Regions from separate parts of the Kitasatospora sp. NPDC086009 genome, predicted to be linked through region 2. Evidence: predicted binding sites of a transcription regulator. Region 2 holds the regulator's gene; the other holds the start of a gene.
The links. The regulator HspR, encoded in region 2, represses chaperone genes until heat shock. The targets are predictions, from matches to a motif close to TTGAGNNNNNNNNNCTCAA.
Positions count from the first base shown of each region.

Region 1: lon (endopeptidase La) is a predicted target of HspR. The motif match lies at 2,200-2,218, and genes of this name have one in related genera.

Region 1 is NZ_JBITSA010000006.1:309,416-317,406, forward strand. It holds gene ACIF6L_RS17910 (response regulator transcription factor) at 7-744, opposite strand; gene ACIF6L_RS17915 (rhomboid-like protein) at 1,319-2,077, shown strand; gene lon (endopeptidase La) at 2,241-4,634, shown strand; gene ACIF6L_RS17925 (GtrA family protein) at 4,815-5,471, shown strand; gene ACIF6L_RS17930 (ROK family protein) at 5,486-6,700, shown strand; gene ACIF6L_RS17935 (ABC transporter permease) at 6,741-7,784, opposite strand; gene ACIF6L_RS17940 (MarR family transcriptional regulator) at 7,895-7,991, shown strand, end outside.
Region 2 is NZ_JBITSA010000001.1:787,221-795,211, forward strand. It holds gene dnaK (molecular chaperone DnaK) at 1-952, shown strand, start outside; gene grpE (nucleotide exchange factor GrpE) at 949-1,569, shown strand; gene dnaJ (molecular chaperone DnaJ) at 1,735-2,883, shown strand; gene ACIF6L_RS03675 (heat shock protein transcriptional repressor HspR) at 2,891-3,397, shown strand; gene ACIF6L_RS03680 (helix-turn-helix domain-containing protein) at 3,610-4,599, shown strand; gene ACIF6L_RS03685 (hypothetical protein) at 4,673-4,831, opposite strand; gene ACIF6L_RS03690 (hypothetical protein) at 5,189-5,815, shown strand; gene ACIF6L_RS03695 (LuxR family transcriptional regulator) at 5,823-6,824, opposite strand; gene ACIF6L_RS03700 (LuxR C-terminal-related transcriptional regulator) at 6,832-7,821, opposite strand.

The sequences.
Region 1 (7,991 bases), on a different contig from region 2:
GCGCCGCTAGGAGAGCGGGGCCTCCAGCGCGTAGCCGACCCCGTGGACGGTGCGGATCCAGCTGGCGCCGATCTTCCGGCGCAGCGCCTTGACGTGGCTGTCCACGGTGCGGGTGCCGGACGCGTCCGTCCAGTCCCAGACCTCGGCCAGCAGTTGCTCGCGGGTGAGTACCGCCCGCGGCTGTGCGGCCAGGCAGGCGAGCAGGTCGAACTCGGTCGGCGTCAGGTGGACGTCGCCCGAGGCCAGCCGGACCCGGCGCTGCACGTGGTCGATCTCCAACTCGCCGAAGCGCAGCGAGCCGAGCGCCGGTGTGCGGGCCGCCTGCTGGGCACGCTCGACGCGGCGCAGCAGGACGTTGACCCGGGCCGCCAGCTCCCGCATGGAGAACGGCTTGGTCATGTAGTCGTCGGCGCCCACGCCGAGACCGACCAGGAGGTCCGTCTCGTCGTCACGCGCGGTCAGCATCAGGACCGGTACCGGGCGTTGGGCCTGGATCCGGCGGCACACCTCAAGGCCGTCGAAGCCGGGCAGCATGATGTCGAGCACGACCAGGTCGGGCTGCCAGGTGTGGAACCCGTCGACCGCGCCCGGGCCGTCGTGGGCCACGGCGACCTTGAAGCCCTCCGCGCCCAGCCGGGCCGCGATCGACTCGGCGATCGTGGGCTCGTCCTCCACCACCAGCACTCTGCGCTGGCTGCTCACCGTGCCGCCGCTGTTCTGGTTGTCCTGCTGAATTTCTGTCACGGTCACGCCACCGCCCCCAGGGCTGCGGGCCGGCCACCTGTGGGGATGGCGAGGCTCCGCTCGTAGTCTTGTTCCGTCGTGGACTGTGCCGGGTCCGCCGTCCCGTAGCGCGTGCGGAGTCGGAGGACAGGTGTGGACTGCCCACCGCTCCCGCACACTTCGCAGCGTACGGACACCCGGTGCTTCCCGGCAGGTGGACCGGATGTTTCCGGCCCGTGGGCCGGCCGTCCGGCCGCCCGTCGACCCACTCGGAAGTGGGCACGGGCCAGTACCTTACCCGCCGATTTTTCACTGCGTAACGGTACGTATGCACTCCAGTTGACGACAAGCCGCCGGTCAGAGCCGCTACTCGTGCGTAGACGGAGTGCAGGTCTGTACCAATCGTGGAGTCGCGCGCCACATGGTGTTCACGGGGTATTCCCAGCTGGCTCCCAGGACCCCGAAGTACCGTGGTCACGACAAGTCGCACAGGTGGGATTTCCGGCGCGCGCCGGTACGTTGAGCACCGGACGGGGGCCGGAGGCTGCGGGTCTGGAGCGGAGGCGGCATGGCGGAGCTGCGGAGGAGCGCTGTGGTGAGCGGGCCGCGTCCGGGGCCGCCGTACGGGATGCTCCGGTTCGGCCTGCGGACCGGCCCGGCCGCCTGGGTGCTCGCCCGGGTGCCGACGCCCCGGCGCAACCCCTTCGCGCTCGGCTACCTCGCCGTGGTCGTGGCCACCACCACCTTCGCCGGGCTGGCCGACCCGGGCCTCGTGCTCCGGCTGCAGGAGGCTTCCAGCTCGGACGGGCACAACCTGGTCCACCACCCGCTGCGCGCCCTGCTGTTCAGCGGCTTCTGGGTGGCCGGGACGATCTGGATGCCCTACCTCTGGGCCTTCGCCTTCACCGTCGCGCCGCTGGAGCGCCGGGTGGGCGCCGTCCGGGCCGCGGCGGTCTTCGGGATCGGGCACGTCACGGCGACGGTGCTCTCCCAGTCGGTGGTGATCACCGCCGTGGCGACCGGTCGGATGGAGCCCCGCGCGCTGGACTGCCTGGACATCGGGGTCAGCTACGGCGTGCTGGTCAGTCTCGGTGCGCTGGCCGGGCTGCTGCCGCCGCGCGGGCGGCTGCTCGCGCTCGGCGGCGCCGCCGTCCTGGTCGCCGAGCAGATCGCCGGCGACCGGGACCTGGTGACCGGGGTCGGCCACCCGGTGGCGCTGCTGACCGGGGTCGCGCTCTGGCGCTGGCTGCGGAACGGGCCCGGCCCCCGGTGGCGGCGCCCGGAGGCGGCGGCCGTCGGCGCCACGGGCCCGGCGCAGGCCCAGGGGGCGACCGCCCTGCTGGACCGCGCGTAACTCCCGGGTGCTCCCGGGGGGCGGTGCGCGCCCCCGCGAGGCGTTTTTGACACCCCTGCCCGGACCCCTTCTTGTTCGCTCCCGGCGAACAGGGCGGGGGGAACATTCCATGGCCGGGAATCCTTAGTCAGGGCAACTCAACTTCGCTGACTGGGGAGAGATCATGGCATCGACGTCCACTCCGCTCACCCTGCCCGTACTGCCGCTCGACGACGAGGTCGTGCTCCCGGGCATGGTCGTCCCGCTGGACCTCAAGGACACCGAGGTGCGTGCCGCGGTCGAGGCCGCGCGGGCCGCGGCGGCCGGCGCCGGCAAGCCCCAGGTGCTGCTGGTGCCGCGGGTGGACGGCTCGTACGCGGCGGTCGGCACCCTCGCCACCGTCGAGCAGGTCGGGCGGCTGGCCGACGGGGAGCCGGCCGCGCTGGTCCGCGCCGTGCGCCGGGTCCGGATCGGCGTCGGCACCACCGGGCCCGGCGCCGCGCTCTGGGTGGAGACCACGCCGTTCCGGGAGTCCTCGGAGGGCACGCCGGTGGCCGGCCGCGCCGCCGAGCTGGTCAGGGAGTACAAGGCGCTCTCCACCCAGTGGCTGCGCAAGCGCGGCGCCTGGCAGATCGTCGACCGGGTGGCCCAGATCGAGGGCGTCGGCGAGCTGGCCGACAACATCGGCTACGCGTCCTTCGTCACCGCGGAGCAGAAGCTCAAGGTGCTGCTGGAGGCCGACCAGGTGGCCCGCCTGGAGTACGCCCTCACCCTGCTGCGCGACCACCTCGCCGAGGAGGAGGTCAACGACACCATCCGCAAGGACGTCGAGGAGGGCGTGGCCAAGCAGCAGAAGGAGTTCCTGCTCCGCCGCCAGCTGGAGGCCGTCCGCAAGGAGCTGGCCGAGCTGAACGGCGACCCGGCCGACGAGGAGGGCGACTACCGCGCCCGGGTCGAGGCCGCCGACCTGCCCGGGAAGGTCCGCGAGGCCGCGCTCAAGGAGGTCGACAAGCTGGAGCGGGCGTCCGACCAGTCGCCCGAGGGCTCCTGGATCCGCACCTGGCTGGACACCGTCCTGGAGCTGCCCTGGAACGAGCGCACCGAGGACGCCTACGACATCGCCGGCGCCCGCGCCGTGCTGGACGCGGACCACTCCGGCCTCGGGGACGTCAAGGACCGGATCGTCGAGTACCTGGCCGTCCGCAAGCGCCGGGCCGACCAGGGGCTCGGCCTGGTGGGAGGCCGGCGCGGCGGTGCGGTGCTGGCCCTGGTCGGCCCGCCCGGCGTCGGCAAGACCTCGCTGGGCGAGTCGGTGGCCAGGGCGATGGGCCGCACCTTCGTCCGGGTGGCGCTCGGCGGCGTCCGGGACGAGGCGGAGATCCGCGGCCACCGGCGCACCTACGTCGGCGCGCTGCCCGGCCGCCTGGTGCGCGCCATCAAGGAGGCCGGTTCGATGAACCCGGTCGTCCTGCTCGACGAGATCGACAAGGTCGGCTCCGACTACCGGGGGGACCCGGCGGCCGCCCTGCTGGAGGTGCTGGACCCGGCGCAGAACCACACCTTCCGGGACCACTACCTGGAGGTCGAGCTGGACCTCTCGGACGTGGTCTTCCTCGCCACCGCCAACGTGCTGGAGGCCATCCCGGAGGCGCTGCTCGACCGGATGGAGCTGGTCCGGCTGGACGGCTACACCGAGGACGAGAAGGTCGTCATCGCCCGGGACCACCTGCTCCCGCGCCAGCTGGAGAAGGCCGGACTGACGAGCGAGGAGGTCTCCGTCGAGGAGGAGGCGCTGCGCAGGCTCGCCGGGGAGTACACCCGCGAGGCCGGCGTCCGCACCCTCGAACGCTCGATCGCCCGGGTGCTGCGCAAGATCGCCGCGCAGTCCGAGCTGGGCGAGCGCGAGCTGCCCGCCGCGATCGGCGCGGGCGAGCTGCGCGCGCTGATCGGCCGGCCCCACCACGTCCCGGAGGCGGCCCAGGAGCCCGCCGAGCGGCGGACCGCCGTACCGGGTGTGGCGACCGGCCTGGCGGTGACGGGCGCCGGCGGCGACGTGCTGTACATCGAGGCCTCGCTGGCGGACGCCGAGACGGGCGGCACCGGGCTCACCCTCACCGGGCAGCTGGGCGACGTGATGAAGGAGTCCGCGCACATCGCGCTCTCCTACCTGCGCTCGCGCGGCGCCGAGCTGGAGCTGCCGGTCACCTCGCTGCGCGACCGGGGCGTGCACCTGCACGTCCCCGCCGGGGCCGTCCCCAAGGACGGGCCGAGCGCCGGCATCACCATGACCACCGCCCTGGCCTCGCTGCTCTCCGGCCGCCGGGTGCGCACGGACGTGGCGATGACGGGTGAGGTGTCGCTGACCGGGCGGGTGCTGCCGATCGGCGGGGTGAAGCAGAAGCTGCTCGCCGCCGACCGGGCCGGGGTCGGCACGGTGATCATCCCCAAGCGCAACGAGGCCGACCTGGACGACGTCCCGGCCGAGGTGCTGGAGCGGCTCACCGTCCACCCGGTGGCGGACGTGCGGGAGGTGCTGGAGCTGGCCCTGGAGCCGGCCGAGGTGCTGGTCGCCGCCTGACGGCGGGACGGGAACGGGCGGCGGCCCGGCGGAGCGCGCTGCTCCCGCCGGGCCGCCGCCCGTTCGCACGACCGGGGGCACCGGGCGCCGGGAGCCGCCGGAGCGTCGCGAGCCGCCGGGCCGCCTTCCCGCTGATTCCGTCGGAGGGAGCGTCGGCGGGCCCCGTGCGAAACTGCGAAGATGCCGTCCCCCACTCAGCGCGCCCTGGCCAAGGTGCCGGCGGGGCTGCGCCCGTTCCTGGTCAGGCACCGCAGGCTGGTGAAGGTCCTGCTGGTCGGGGGGACGTGCTTCGTTCTGACAACAGTGATCAACTTCTCACTGAAGTTCACCCTTTTGGAGCACAAACCGGTGGTTGCGCTCACCATCGCGACCGTGGTGGCCACCACCGTCTCCTACGTGCTCAACCGCCGGTGGTCCTTCCGGGCCCGCGGCCACCGGCGTGAGGTGCTGCTGTTCCTGCTCGTCAGCGTGGTGGCGATCGGCGTCAACGACCTCCCGCTGATCGTCTCGCGCTACGTCCTGGACCTGCGCGAGCCGCAGGTGACGCCCTTCACCCAGGAGGTGGCCGACTTCCTGAGCGGCATGGTCCTCGGCACCTTCGTCGCGATGCTCTTCCGCTTCTGGGCGATGCAGCGCTGGGTCTTCACGCGCTTCCCCGAGCCCGTCGCCCCCGCGTGGAGCAGCCGCAGCGGATCCCGTAGCGGGCCGGCGCGGCGGGGGCCGGAGCGGCCGATCCGGCCCCCGGGCCCGGCGGGAGCGGCCGGCCGAACGCGGTTACGCTGCAGACACCGGTCCGAACTGCGGGACCCGCCCACCGGCGGGGCGGGCGGAAGCTGAGCGGGGTGAGCGCGATGCGCGAGACGGACGGCCTCCGGGCCGGGCCGGCCAGCCAGCAGGGCATGCGGCGGGCCAATCTGGCGCTGGTGCTCGGCGTGATCGCGCGGGCCCCGCGCTCGCGCGCGGAGGTCGCCGCGGAGAGCGGGCTGACCAGGGCGGCGGTGTCCTCGCTCGCCGAGGAGCTGATCGCGGCCCGGCTGGTGGTCGAGGAGGGTCCGGCGGCGCCCAGCGGCAAGGTCGGCCGGCCCGGGACGGCCCTGGGGCTCAACCCCGAGGGACCGGCGGGTCTGGGCGCCGAGATCGGGGTCGAGCACCTCGGCGCCTGCGTGGTCGACCTGCGCGGCGAGGTCCGCGCCTGGCACCGTCAGGAGATCCGCAACCGGGACCGGCGGCCCGCCGCCGTGATGGCCGACCTGGCCGAACTGCTGCGCCGGGCGGTCGTCGACGCGGGGCTGCGCCCGGCCGGGCTGATGCTCGCGGTGCCCGGCCTGGTCGGCGACGGCGACGGGGTGCTCCAGCGCGCCGCCAATCTGGGCTGGCAGGACGTGCCGCTGGCCGCCGAGCTGCGGCCGGCGCTGCGCGCGGCCGGCGCGCAGGGCCTGGCCGAGCTGCCGGTCGAGGCCGAGAACGAGGCCAATCTGGGCGGGCTCGCCGAGCTCTGGCTGGGCGGCGCCGCGGATCACTTCCTGCACGTCTCGGCCGAGGCCGGGGTCGGCTCGGCGATCGTGGTCGGCGGCCGGCTGATGCGCGGGGCGCACGGCTACGCCGGAGAGCTGGGGCACGTGCCGGTCCACCCGGACGGACCGCGCTGCGCCTGCGGGGCGCACGGCTGCCTGGAGCAGTACGCGGGGGAGGCGGCGGTGCTGCGGGCGGCGGGGCTGGAGGGGGTCCGGGGCGACTGGGTCGCCCTGCTCGCCGAGCGGGCCGGGGCCGGGGACGAGGAGGTCCGCGGGGCGCTGGACGGGGCCGGGTCGGCCCTGGGGATCGCCTCGGCCGGGGCGGTCAACCTGCTCGACCCGGCCGAGGTGGTGCTGGGCGGCGGCTACGCCCGGCTGGCGCCCTGGCTGCTGCCGGGGATGCGGGCCGAGCTGGCGGCCCGGGTGACCGTCCGCCCCTGGACGGAGGAGCGGCTGACGGTCTCCCGGCTGGGCCGGCGCGGGCCGCTGCTGGGGGCGGCGGTCGGCGTGGTCCGGGCGATCGTCGCGGACCCGGGCCGGCTCGACGGGTAGGGGCGGTGTCGGGCCGGCCCGGGCGGTGGCGGTGGTCCGGCTACCCGGCGGGCAGCTCGCGGCCCCCGCGCGGCCGGCGCAGCACGGCGGCGAAGGTGACGGCGACGCCGACCAGTGCCCAGACCAGCAGCACGAGCAGCGGCATGGTGAGGTTGGTCGCGCCGAAGTAGGCGATCGAGCGGGCCGCGTCGGTGCCGGCGCCGTTCGGGATCCAGGCGCCGATGGCCCGCCAGAACGGGGGCACCATCGGTGGCGGGAAGACCCCTCCCGCGCTGGGGTTGCCGAGCACCACGAAGATCAGTACCGCGACGCCGATCCCGATGATGTCGAAGAGGCACTGCAGCGCCATGGTGAACGCGCCGACCGTGAACACCACCAGGGCGCCCAGCGCGGCGAGCCCCCAGGACGAGCCGGGCAGGGCGTTCAGCGCCGGTCCGACGATCACCGCCCCGCCGATGCCGGCCGCGATCGAGTACAGCGCGAGGGCGGCGAGCCGGATGGCCGCCCGGTAGGCGTTGGCGGGCTTCGCCCCGGCGCTGACGCCGAGGATCGAGGCGACCAGGTAGCCGCCGACGCACCAGCCGATCACCAGGTAGAAGGAGGACAGGCCGTTGGTGTCGCCCTTGGCCAGCGGGATGGTGTCGACGGTGCGCACCGTCCGGCCCTGGGTCTGGTCCACCGCGGTGACGATGGTCTGGGCGGCCCGGGCGGCGGCCGGGCCGCGGGCGTTGGCGACCAGCAGGGTGTCCTCGGTGCCGGCCGGGTCCACCACCAGCGCGGCGTAGAGCTTCTGGTCCTTGATCCGGGCGGTGGCGGTCTCCGCGTCGGGCGCGGTGGAGGCCCGTACCGCGCTGTCGGGCACCCCCTCCAGCGCCTCGACCAGCTTGGGGGAGACCTGCGGCGGCGCGACCACCGCGATCGAGAGCTCGTGCGGGGTGGGGCTGTGCAGCGCCCCGACGTACGAGGTGATGAAGCCGAGCTGGAGGAGGAGGACGGCGATCACCAGCAGCGCCGCGCGCGGGGTGACCGCCCCCTTCAGTTCGGCGACGAGTCCTGGCCTCGGTCCCTGCCCTGGGGCGGTCATCCACATCTCCTTGCGTATCGGGAAAACGGATACTTCATACCATCAAGTAGTTGGCTTTCCCGATTTCCCGCGCCGTATGTGGGGGCACTGTGCTGCGGGATACTTGCGCGGTGAGTGCGGCGAATGACGAGGAACCCCTGCTGGCGGTGGAGCGCGAGGTCGCGCTGATGTTCCGCCGGGGCCGGGCCCGGGTGGCGGAACTCTCCC
Region 2 (7,991 bases):
CGCCGGCATCGCGCTGTCCGAGATCGACCACGTGGTCCTGGTCGGCGGCTCGACCCGGATGCCCGCCGTCGCCGAGCTCGTCCGCGAGCTGACCGGCGGCAAGGACGCCAACAAGGGCGTCAACCCGGACGAGGTCGTCGCGATCGGCGCCGCGCTCCAGGCCGGTGTCCTCAAGGGCGAGGTCAAGGACGTCCTGCTGCTCGACGTCACCCCGCTGTCCCTCGGCATCGAGACCAAGGGCGGCATCATGACCAAGCTGATCGAGCGCAACACCACGATCCCGACCAAGCGCTCGGAGATCTTCACCACGGCCGAGGACAACCAGCCGTCCGTGCAGATCCAGGTCTACCAGGGCGAGCGCGAGATCGCCGCGTACAACAAGAAGCTCGGCATGTTCGAGCTGACCGGTCTCCCGCCGGCCCCCCGCGGCCTGCCCCAGATCGAGGTCACCTTCGACATCGACGCCAACGGCATCATGCACGTCGGCGCCAAGGACCTCGGCACCGGCAAGGAGCAGAAGATGACCGTCACCGGCGGCTCCGCGCTGCCGAAGGACGACATCGAGCGCATGATGCGCGAGGCCGAGCAGTACGCGGAGGAGGACCACAAGCGCCGCGAGTCGGTCGAGACCCGCAACCAGGCCGAGCAGCTCGTCTACTCGACCGAGAAGTTCATCGCGGACAACGCGGAGAAGCTCCCGGCCGACGTCAAGACCGAGGTCGAGACCGCCATCGGCGAGCTCAAGGAGACCCTGAAGGGCGAGGACATCGCGGCCATCCGCGAGGCCTCCGAGAAGGTCTCCACCACCGCCCAGAAGCTCGGCCAGGCGCTCTACGCCAACGCCGACGCCGCCGGTGCCGCGCCGGCCGGTGACGCCGCCGGCGCCAAGGACGACGACGTCGTCGACGCCGAGATCGTGGACGACGAGAAGCCCAAGGGCGGTGCGGCATGACGGAGAAGCCGCAGGGTGCTGAGCCCGGCGACGACTCCGCCGCCGAGGAGGCCGTGATCGAGGCCGCCGAGGAGGCCGCGGCAGCCGGTGACACCACCGGTGCCGCGGGCGACGCCGCCGCCAAGCAGCTCGCCGAGCGGACCGCCGACCTCCAGCGCCTTCAGGCCGAGTACCAGAACTACCGCAAGCGGGTCGAGCGGGACCGTCTGACGGTCCGCGAGATCGCGGTCTCCAACATCCTGGAGTCCCTGATCCCGGTGCTGGACGACATCGGCCGGGCCCGCGAGCACGGCGAGGTGACGGGCGGCTTCAAGTCCGTCGCCGAGTCGCTGGAGACGGTCGTGGCCAAGCTGGGCCTCCAGCAGTTCGGCAAGGAGGGCGAGCCCTTCGACCCGACCATGCACGAGGCGCTGATGCACAGCTACTCCTCGGACGTCACCGAGGACACCTGCGTCCAGATCCTCCAGCCCGGCTACCGGATCGGCGAGCGGATCATCCGCCCGGCGATGGTGGCGGTCGCGGAGCCCCAGCCGGGCACCCAGACCACCTCCGCGCCGGACGCCGAGTCGGCGAAGTCCGCGGAGTCGGACAAGGCTGACGGTGGCGCGGACAGCTGACACCCCGTGCGCTGCGGAGTCGTACGCCGGCCAGTACGGCGGCCGGCTCCGCAGCGCCGTATCCGTTGACCCGGTTCCCCGCGGCGGGGAGTCCGGTGGATCCGTGGCCGGCGGGCCCACCCGCGCCGGATCCCTACCTGTTGACTCCGGGAGGTGGCGGCAGCCATGAGCGAACGAGTGGAGAAGGACTACTACAAGGTCCTCGGCCTGCCCAAGGACGCCTCCGCCACCGAGATCAAGAAGACGTACCGCAAGCTGGCGCGCGAGTTCCACCCCGATGCGAACACGGGCGACGCCAAGGCCGAAGAGCGCTTCAAGGACATCTCCGAGGCCTATGACGTCCTGTCGGACGAGAAGCGCCGCAAGGAGTACGACGAGGCGCGCACGCTCTTCGCCAACGGCGGCTTCCGCTCCGGCGGGCCCGGCGGGGGCAGCTACAGCTTCGACTTCGGCGACCTCTTCAGCGGCAGCCAGGGCGGCGGCGCCGGCGGCGGCGGGATCGGCGACGTCTTCGGCGGCCTGTTCAACCGCGGCGGCCGGCAGGCCCAGCCGCGGCGCGGCGCGGACGTCGAGACCGAGGTGACGCTCTCCTTCGAGGAGGCGGTGGACGGCGCGACCGTCCCGCTGCGGATGACCAGCCAGGCCGCCTGCCGCACCTGCAGCGGCACCGGCGCCAAGGCCGGCACCACCCCGCGGGTCTGCCCGACCTGCGTCGGCGCCGGCACCGTCAGCCGGGGCCAGGGCGCCTTCGCGCTGTCCGAGCCGTGCCGGGACTGCCGCGGCCGCGGCATGATCGTCGACGACCCGTGCGCCGACTGCCACGGCAGCGGCCGGGCCAGTTCGGCCCGCACCATGCAGGTCCGGATCCCGGCCGGCGTCCAGGACGCCCAGCGCATCCGGCTGAAGGGCAAGGGCGCCCAGGGCGAGCGCGGCGGCCAGTCCGGCGACCTCTACGTCACCGTGCACGTCGACGCGCACCCGGTCTTCGGGCGCAAGGCCGACAACCTGACGGTGACCGTGCCGGTGACCTTCCCCGAAGCCGCTCTGGGCGGCACCATCGAGGTGCCGACGCTCAACGGCCCCTCGGTGAAGCTCAGGCTGCCCCCGGGCAGTGCCAACGGCCTCACCCTGCGGGCCCGCGGCAAGGGCGCCACCCGCAAGGACGGCACCCGGGGCGACCTCCTGGTCACCGTGGAGGTCGTGGTGCCACAGCACGTCACCGGCGACGCGCTGACGGCCCTGGAGCAGTACCGCGAGGCCACCGCCTCCGACGACCCGCGAGCCGCCCTCTTCAAGGCGGCGAAGGGAGCGTGACGACCAGATGACCCCCGACAGCGGCCCGATCGGGCCCGGCATCGGCGAAGGCCTGCCCGGCGGCGCCCCGCGTGCCCGCCGTGCGGCACCGCCGCCGCACTACGTCCTCACCGAGGACACCCCGGTCTACGTGATCTCGGTCGCCGCCGAGCTCTCCGGCCTGCACCCGCAGACCCTGCGCCAGTACGACCGGCTCGGCCTGGTCTGTCCCGACCGCACCGCGGGCCGCGGCCGCCGCTACTCCAGCCGCGACATCCAGCAGCTGCGCGAGGTGCAGCGGCTGTCCCAGGACGAGGGCATCAACCTCGCCGGCATCAAGCGGATCATCGAGCTGGAGAACCAGGTCACCGCACTGCAGTCGCGGATCACCGAGCTGGTCGACTCGCTCGAAGGCGCCGCCTCCGCGCTCCAGCAGCGCGAGGCCGCCGTCCACGCCTCCTACCGGCGGGATCTCGTCCCCTACCAGCCGCCGAGCCAGTCCAGCGCACTGGTCGTCTGGCGCCCCAAGCGGTAACCCCGCCACCACGGCACCCGCCGCCGGCTCCCTCCTGATCGGGGGGTGCCGGCGGCTCGGTCGTCTGTGAGAGAGTGCTGGACCGGAGCGTGCCCCTGGCAGGCAGAGCTGTCGGTGGCAGTCCTTACCGGCCGTGACCGCGACCTAGGATGCCTGGTACAACCGACTTTAGAACGTTGACTACTTGTCCGGTCGACGACAGGGAGCCGAAGATGAGTGGGCGAGAGCAGCCCGGTCCCGCAGGTGGCGGATCGCGAATACTGTCTGCCGACGCCCGCTCGCTCTATCTCAGGACCGTCCACGGCAACGGCCGGCTGACAATCGGCGCCGGCCCGGGCGAGACCGCCGCGCTCCGCGAGCTCATGGACCTCGGTCTGCTCATTCCGGACAGTGACGAACCCGGCTCGCTCATCGCGGTCGACCCGGCCCAGCTCTCCTTCAGCCTGAGCTCCGCCTGGCAGCGCCAGGCCCTCGACCTGCTGGCCCGCGCGGTCGCCCTGCCGGCCGATCTCAGCGAATTGGCCGACGCCTTTCACAGCCCCGACCAGTCGGGCGGCCCCATCGAATACGTCCAGGGCAAAGCGCTCATCAATCAGCGCCTCCAGCAATGCATGGCCACCGGGATGACCGAGGGCCTCGCCATGCAGCCGGGCGGCCCCCGCCCGCCCGAGCTGCTCGCCGCGGGAATGGAACGGGACCTCAAGAGCCTGCAGCAGGGCGCTTCGATGCGCACGATCTACAACGCGAGCACCCGATACCACCAGCCCACCCGCGAATACGTGTCCCGGCTGGCGAAGGAGGGTTATCAGTTTCGCACCCTGGACGAGCCCTATGCCCGCCTCATCATTGTCGACCGGCGGCTCGCGGTAATTCCGGTGGGCGATGACGACCTGGCCGCTTTCATCCACGATCCGGCGGTCATCAAATATCTCGTGGAAGAGGTATTCGAGCGGAACTGGGGCCGGGCGCTGGAGTTCGACGGCGACACCACCGTCCCGCAGCAGGTGGTCTCCCGGCTGCGCCAGACGATCATCGACCTGCTTCTTTCCGGTACGAACCATCGGGTCATCGCCCGCAGACTCGGCATCAGCGAGCGCACACTGGCGCGACATATCGCCGAGATGCGGGAGGACTACAACGTCGATTCCCTGTTCCAGCTGGGCTACGTCCTCGGCCGGGCCGCGCAGCACCGGCCGGAGTGAGGGCCCCGAACGGCGGCGGGCGCCCGCGCCTGGAGCCTTTCGGCACTCGAACGTCCGCTATGACAGGGAGCGGTCAGCCCCAGTTCATGTCATTGGCGACGAGGTAAACGGCGGCCTTGGCACGGGAATCCCCGGCACCTGCGTCCACCTGCGGCTGCGTACCGTTTGACAGGACGCAGACACCGGCCAAAGCTCCGGCCGCGATGGCAATCGGAAGCACGACCTTGCGCACAAGCCTGGACATACGGGACACCAGCCCACTCCCTTTCCGAAAGTTGCTCTAGCCGAACTAATAGCACTGGAGTCCACATGATGCCGCACGCCGAGTTGTGGTGTCACCTCCCCGTTGTCCCCCGGCGGCGTCATCTCCCTGCCAGGCAGCCAGATGACAGGGCAGAAACCTGGACGCGAGCGTGACCACTGATAGACGATCAGTTCGCCCCCGATGGTCCAGCACCAGGTCAAAAACCTGTTGCTGTACGGTCAATTCTTCATCACCACAGGGCACTGGATCCACCTGAAGCAGCAACTACTCTCAACGCCTGCCGGCACCGTCCCCCAATCCGGTCGGCCTTCCCCCGGAGTCGACATGACCGAGCCCTACCTGCGTCACCACGACAGCCAGGCCCCCGAGGGCCGGCGTGCACGTGTGTTCCTGGCCGCGCCGCTGATGCGGTTGACCGGCCCGGCGGACAGCGTGGTGACCCTGGCCAGCCGGACGCGGCTGACGACACTTCGCACCACGCTCCTGCGCAGCGGTGCCGCCGTGTACAGCGCCCACCACAGTGACGCCTGGACGATCGCCGGCCGGGCCCCCGAGCCCCGGGTGCCGTCGGACTTCCGGGCGCTGCAGTCCGCCGACCTGGTCTTCGCCTACGTCGGTGCGCCGCTCTCCGCCGGTGTGAGCCTGGAGCTGGGCTGGGCGTCGGCGCTGCGCAAGCCGATCGTCCTGCTGGTGGACGAGGCGATCACGCACAACCCGCTGATCGCCACCATCGAGCAGGTCGCCCCGGTGCTGCCGCTGGTCTTCGACGACACCTGGTCGCAGGAGGCCCTCCACCACACCGTGGAGACCGCCCTCGACTGGGCCGGCATGGCGCTCTCGCTGCGCGAGGGTTTCTGGACCGCCCCCGGCGACCAGTTCAGCATCCCGCGCCAGCAGCCCCCGGTGGTCGGTCCGACCGGCTACTGGCCGACCGGCGCGGCGACCGGCTGACCCCGGCTCACCCATCGGACTCCCCCGGCCGGGCTCCCCGCATCTGCCAGCCGAGCTGGAAGAGCGTCTCCGCGTCGTAGAGCTCGCGCAGGCGCGAGATGTGACCGGCCACCGTCCGCTCGCTCAGCCCCAGCCGGCCGGCGATCGTCCGCTGCGTCAGCCCCTGCGACAGCAGCCGGCCGATCTGGTCGTGCACCGCCGGCTCGGTGGCGCCGGCGGCCAGCGCCGACCAGTTCACCCCCTCCGCCTGGCGCCACTGCTGCTCGAACACGTCCACCAGGAAGGCGACCGTCGCGGAGTCCTCCACCAGGGCCGCGCTGGTGTTGTCCGGCGCGGCCGGGATCAGCGCCACCCTGCGGTCGAAGATCAGCACCCGCCTGAACGGCGCGGCCAGGGTGCGGATCGGGCTGCCGAGCCGGGCCGACGCCGCCGCGTACTCGACCGTCGGCGCGTCGAGGCGGGCGCTCGCCTCGTAGATCGTGCGCATGGTGCCGCCGCGGGCGAGGTAGCGGCGGGTGTGCTCCAGCGCGTCCCGCATGTGGGCGGCCGGCCGGGCTCCGCCGGGCTGGGCCGCCCAGGCCTCGCGGTGGTGCTCGTCGGCGAGCTGTGAGATCAGGTGGCGGATCTGCCCCATGCCGGTGATCCGCCGGGCGCCGCCGGTGCGGTCCTCCCGGCCGGGCGCGGCGTCGTAGGCCTTCGTCAGGTCGTCGATCAGCTCCGGGACGAGCGCCGCCCGGGCCAGCAGGCGCGCCCCCTCCTCGCGCAGCCCGGCCCCGATCCGCTCGCCGACGGCACGCGGGTTCACCACGCTGTACACGCCGTCCGCGTAGCGCGGTGTGAGCAGCCCGACGTCGGTCAGCTGCCGGACCGACCGGGCGTCCTGGGCGCTCACCTCGGCGATCGGCAGCCGGCCGCCCTCGCGCAGGATGGTCCGGTACAGCTCGCGGGCGTCGGCGTCCGGCAGCGGGGCCTCGGTCATCGCGGCGTCGGTCATCGCGGCCTCAGTCATCGCGGTTTCAGTCATCGCGTCCGCCCCGCATCAGCCAGCCGAGCTGGAACAGGGTCTGCGCGCCGTGGCGCTCGCGCAGCCGGGAGATGTGCGCGGCCACGGTGCGCTCGCTGAGGCCCAGCCGGGTGGCGACGGTGCGCTGGGTGAGGCCCTTGGCGAGCAGCCGGCCGACCCGGTCGGGGGCCTCCTGCGCGACGCCCCGGGCGAGGGTGCCGGCCCAGTCGGTGGGGTCGGCCCGGGCCCAGTCGCGTTCGAAGGCGCCGACCAGGAAGGCGATCGCGGCCGGGTCGGAGATGAAGGCGGCGGTGCTGTGGTCCTCGTTGGCGGAGATCACCGCGACCGAGCGGTCGAAGACGAACAGGCGCTGGAACGGCTCGTCCAGGATCCGGATCTGCGAGCCGTGCCGGGTGACCTCGTCCGCGTAGGCGAGCGCGGCCGGGTCGGAGACCGCGACCGGCTGGTAGACGGTGCGCAGCGAGCAGCCGCGCTGCAGCAGCCGGAGGTCCTGGAGGAGCGCGATCTTCAGGGCGTCGGCCGGGCGGTGGCCCGGCTGGGCGGTGAGGACCTCCGTCCGGCAGTCGGCGACCAGTTGGGAGATGCGCTGGCGGATGTGGACGTGGCCCTCGATGTAGACGGCGCCGCCGGAGCGCTCGGGCGGGCGGGGCATCGCGTCGTACGCCCGGGTGAGGGTGTCCAGCGCGCCGGGCAGGTTCTCGGCGCGGACCAGCAGCCGGGTGGCCTCGCTGCGCAGTTCGGCGCCGAGCCGGTCGCTGACCGAGCGCGGGCTGACGGCGGTGTAGCAGGCGTCCATCGGGTTGGGCATCAGCAGGCCGATGTCGAGCAGGAGCCGCAGCGCGGCCCGGTCGGACTCGGGGACGTCGGCGGCGGGGACTCGGCCGCCACGGGCGAGGACGGCCAGGTAGAGCTGCCGGGCCGCCTCGTCGGGCTCACCGCCCGGCGCGCTGGTGCCCGGGGCGGCCGTCGGATCCGCCGTCACCTCGAACGCTCCCTGCCGGATGGGTCTCGGATCTGCCTGTGCCGCGCGTGCCCCCCGCACGGGTCGATCGTGGTCGCGGTACCGCGCGCCGCACGCGATCACGGTACTGCCGACCGGCGGACCCCCGGGGACCGGGTGCCGTCGCACACGGGTTTCCCGGGGGTCGCCGG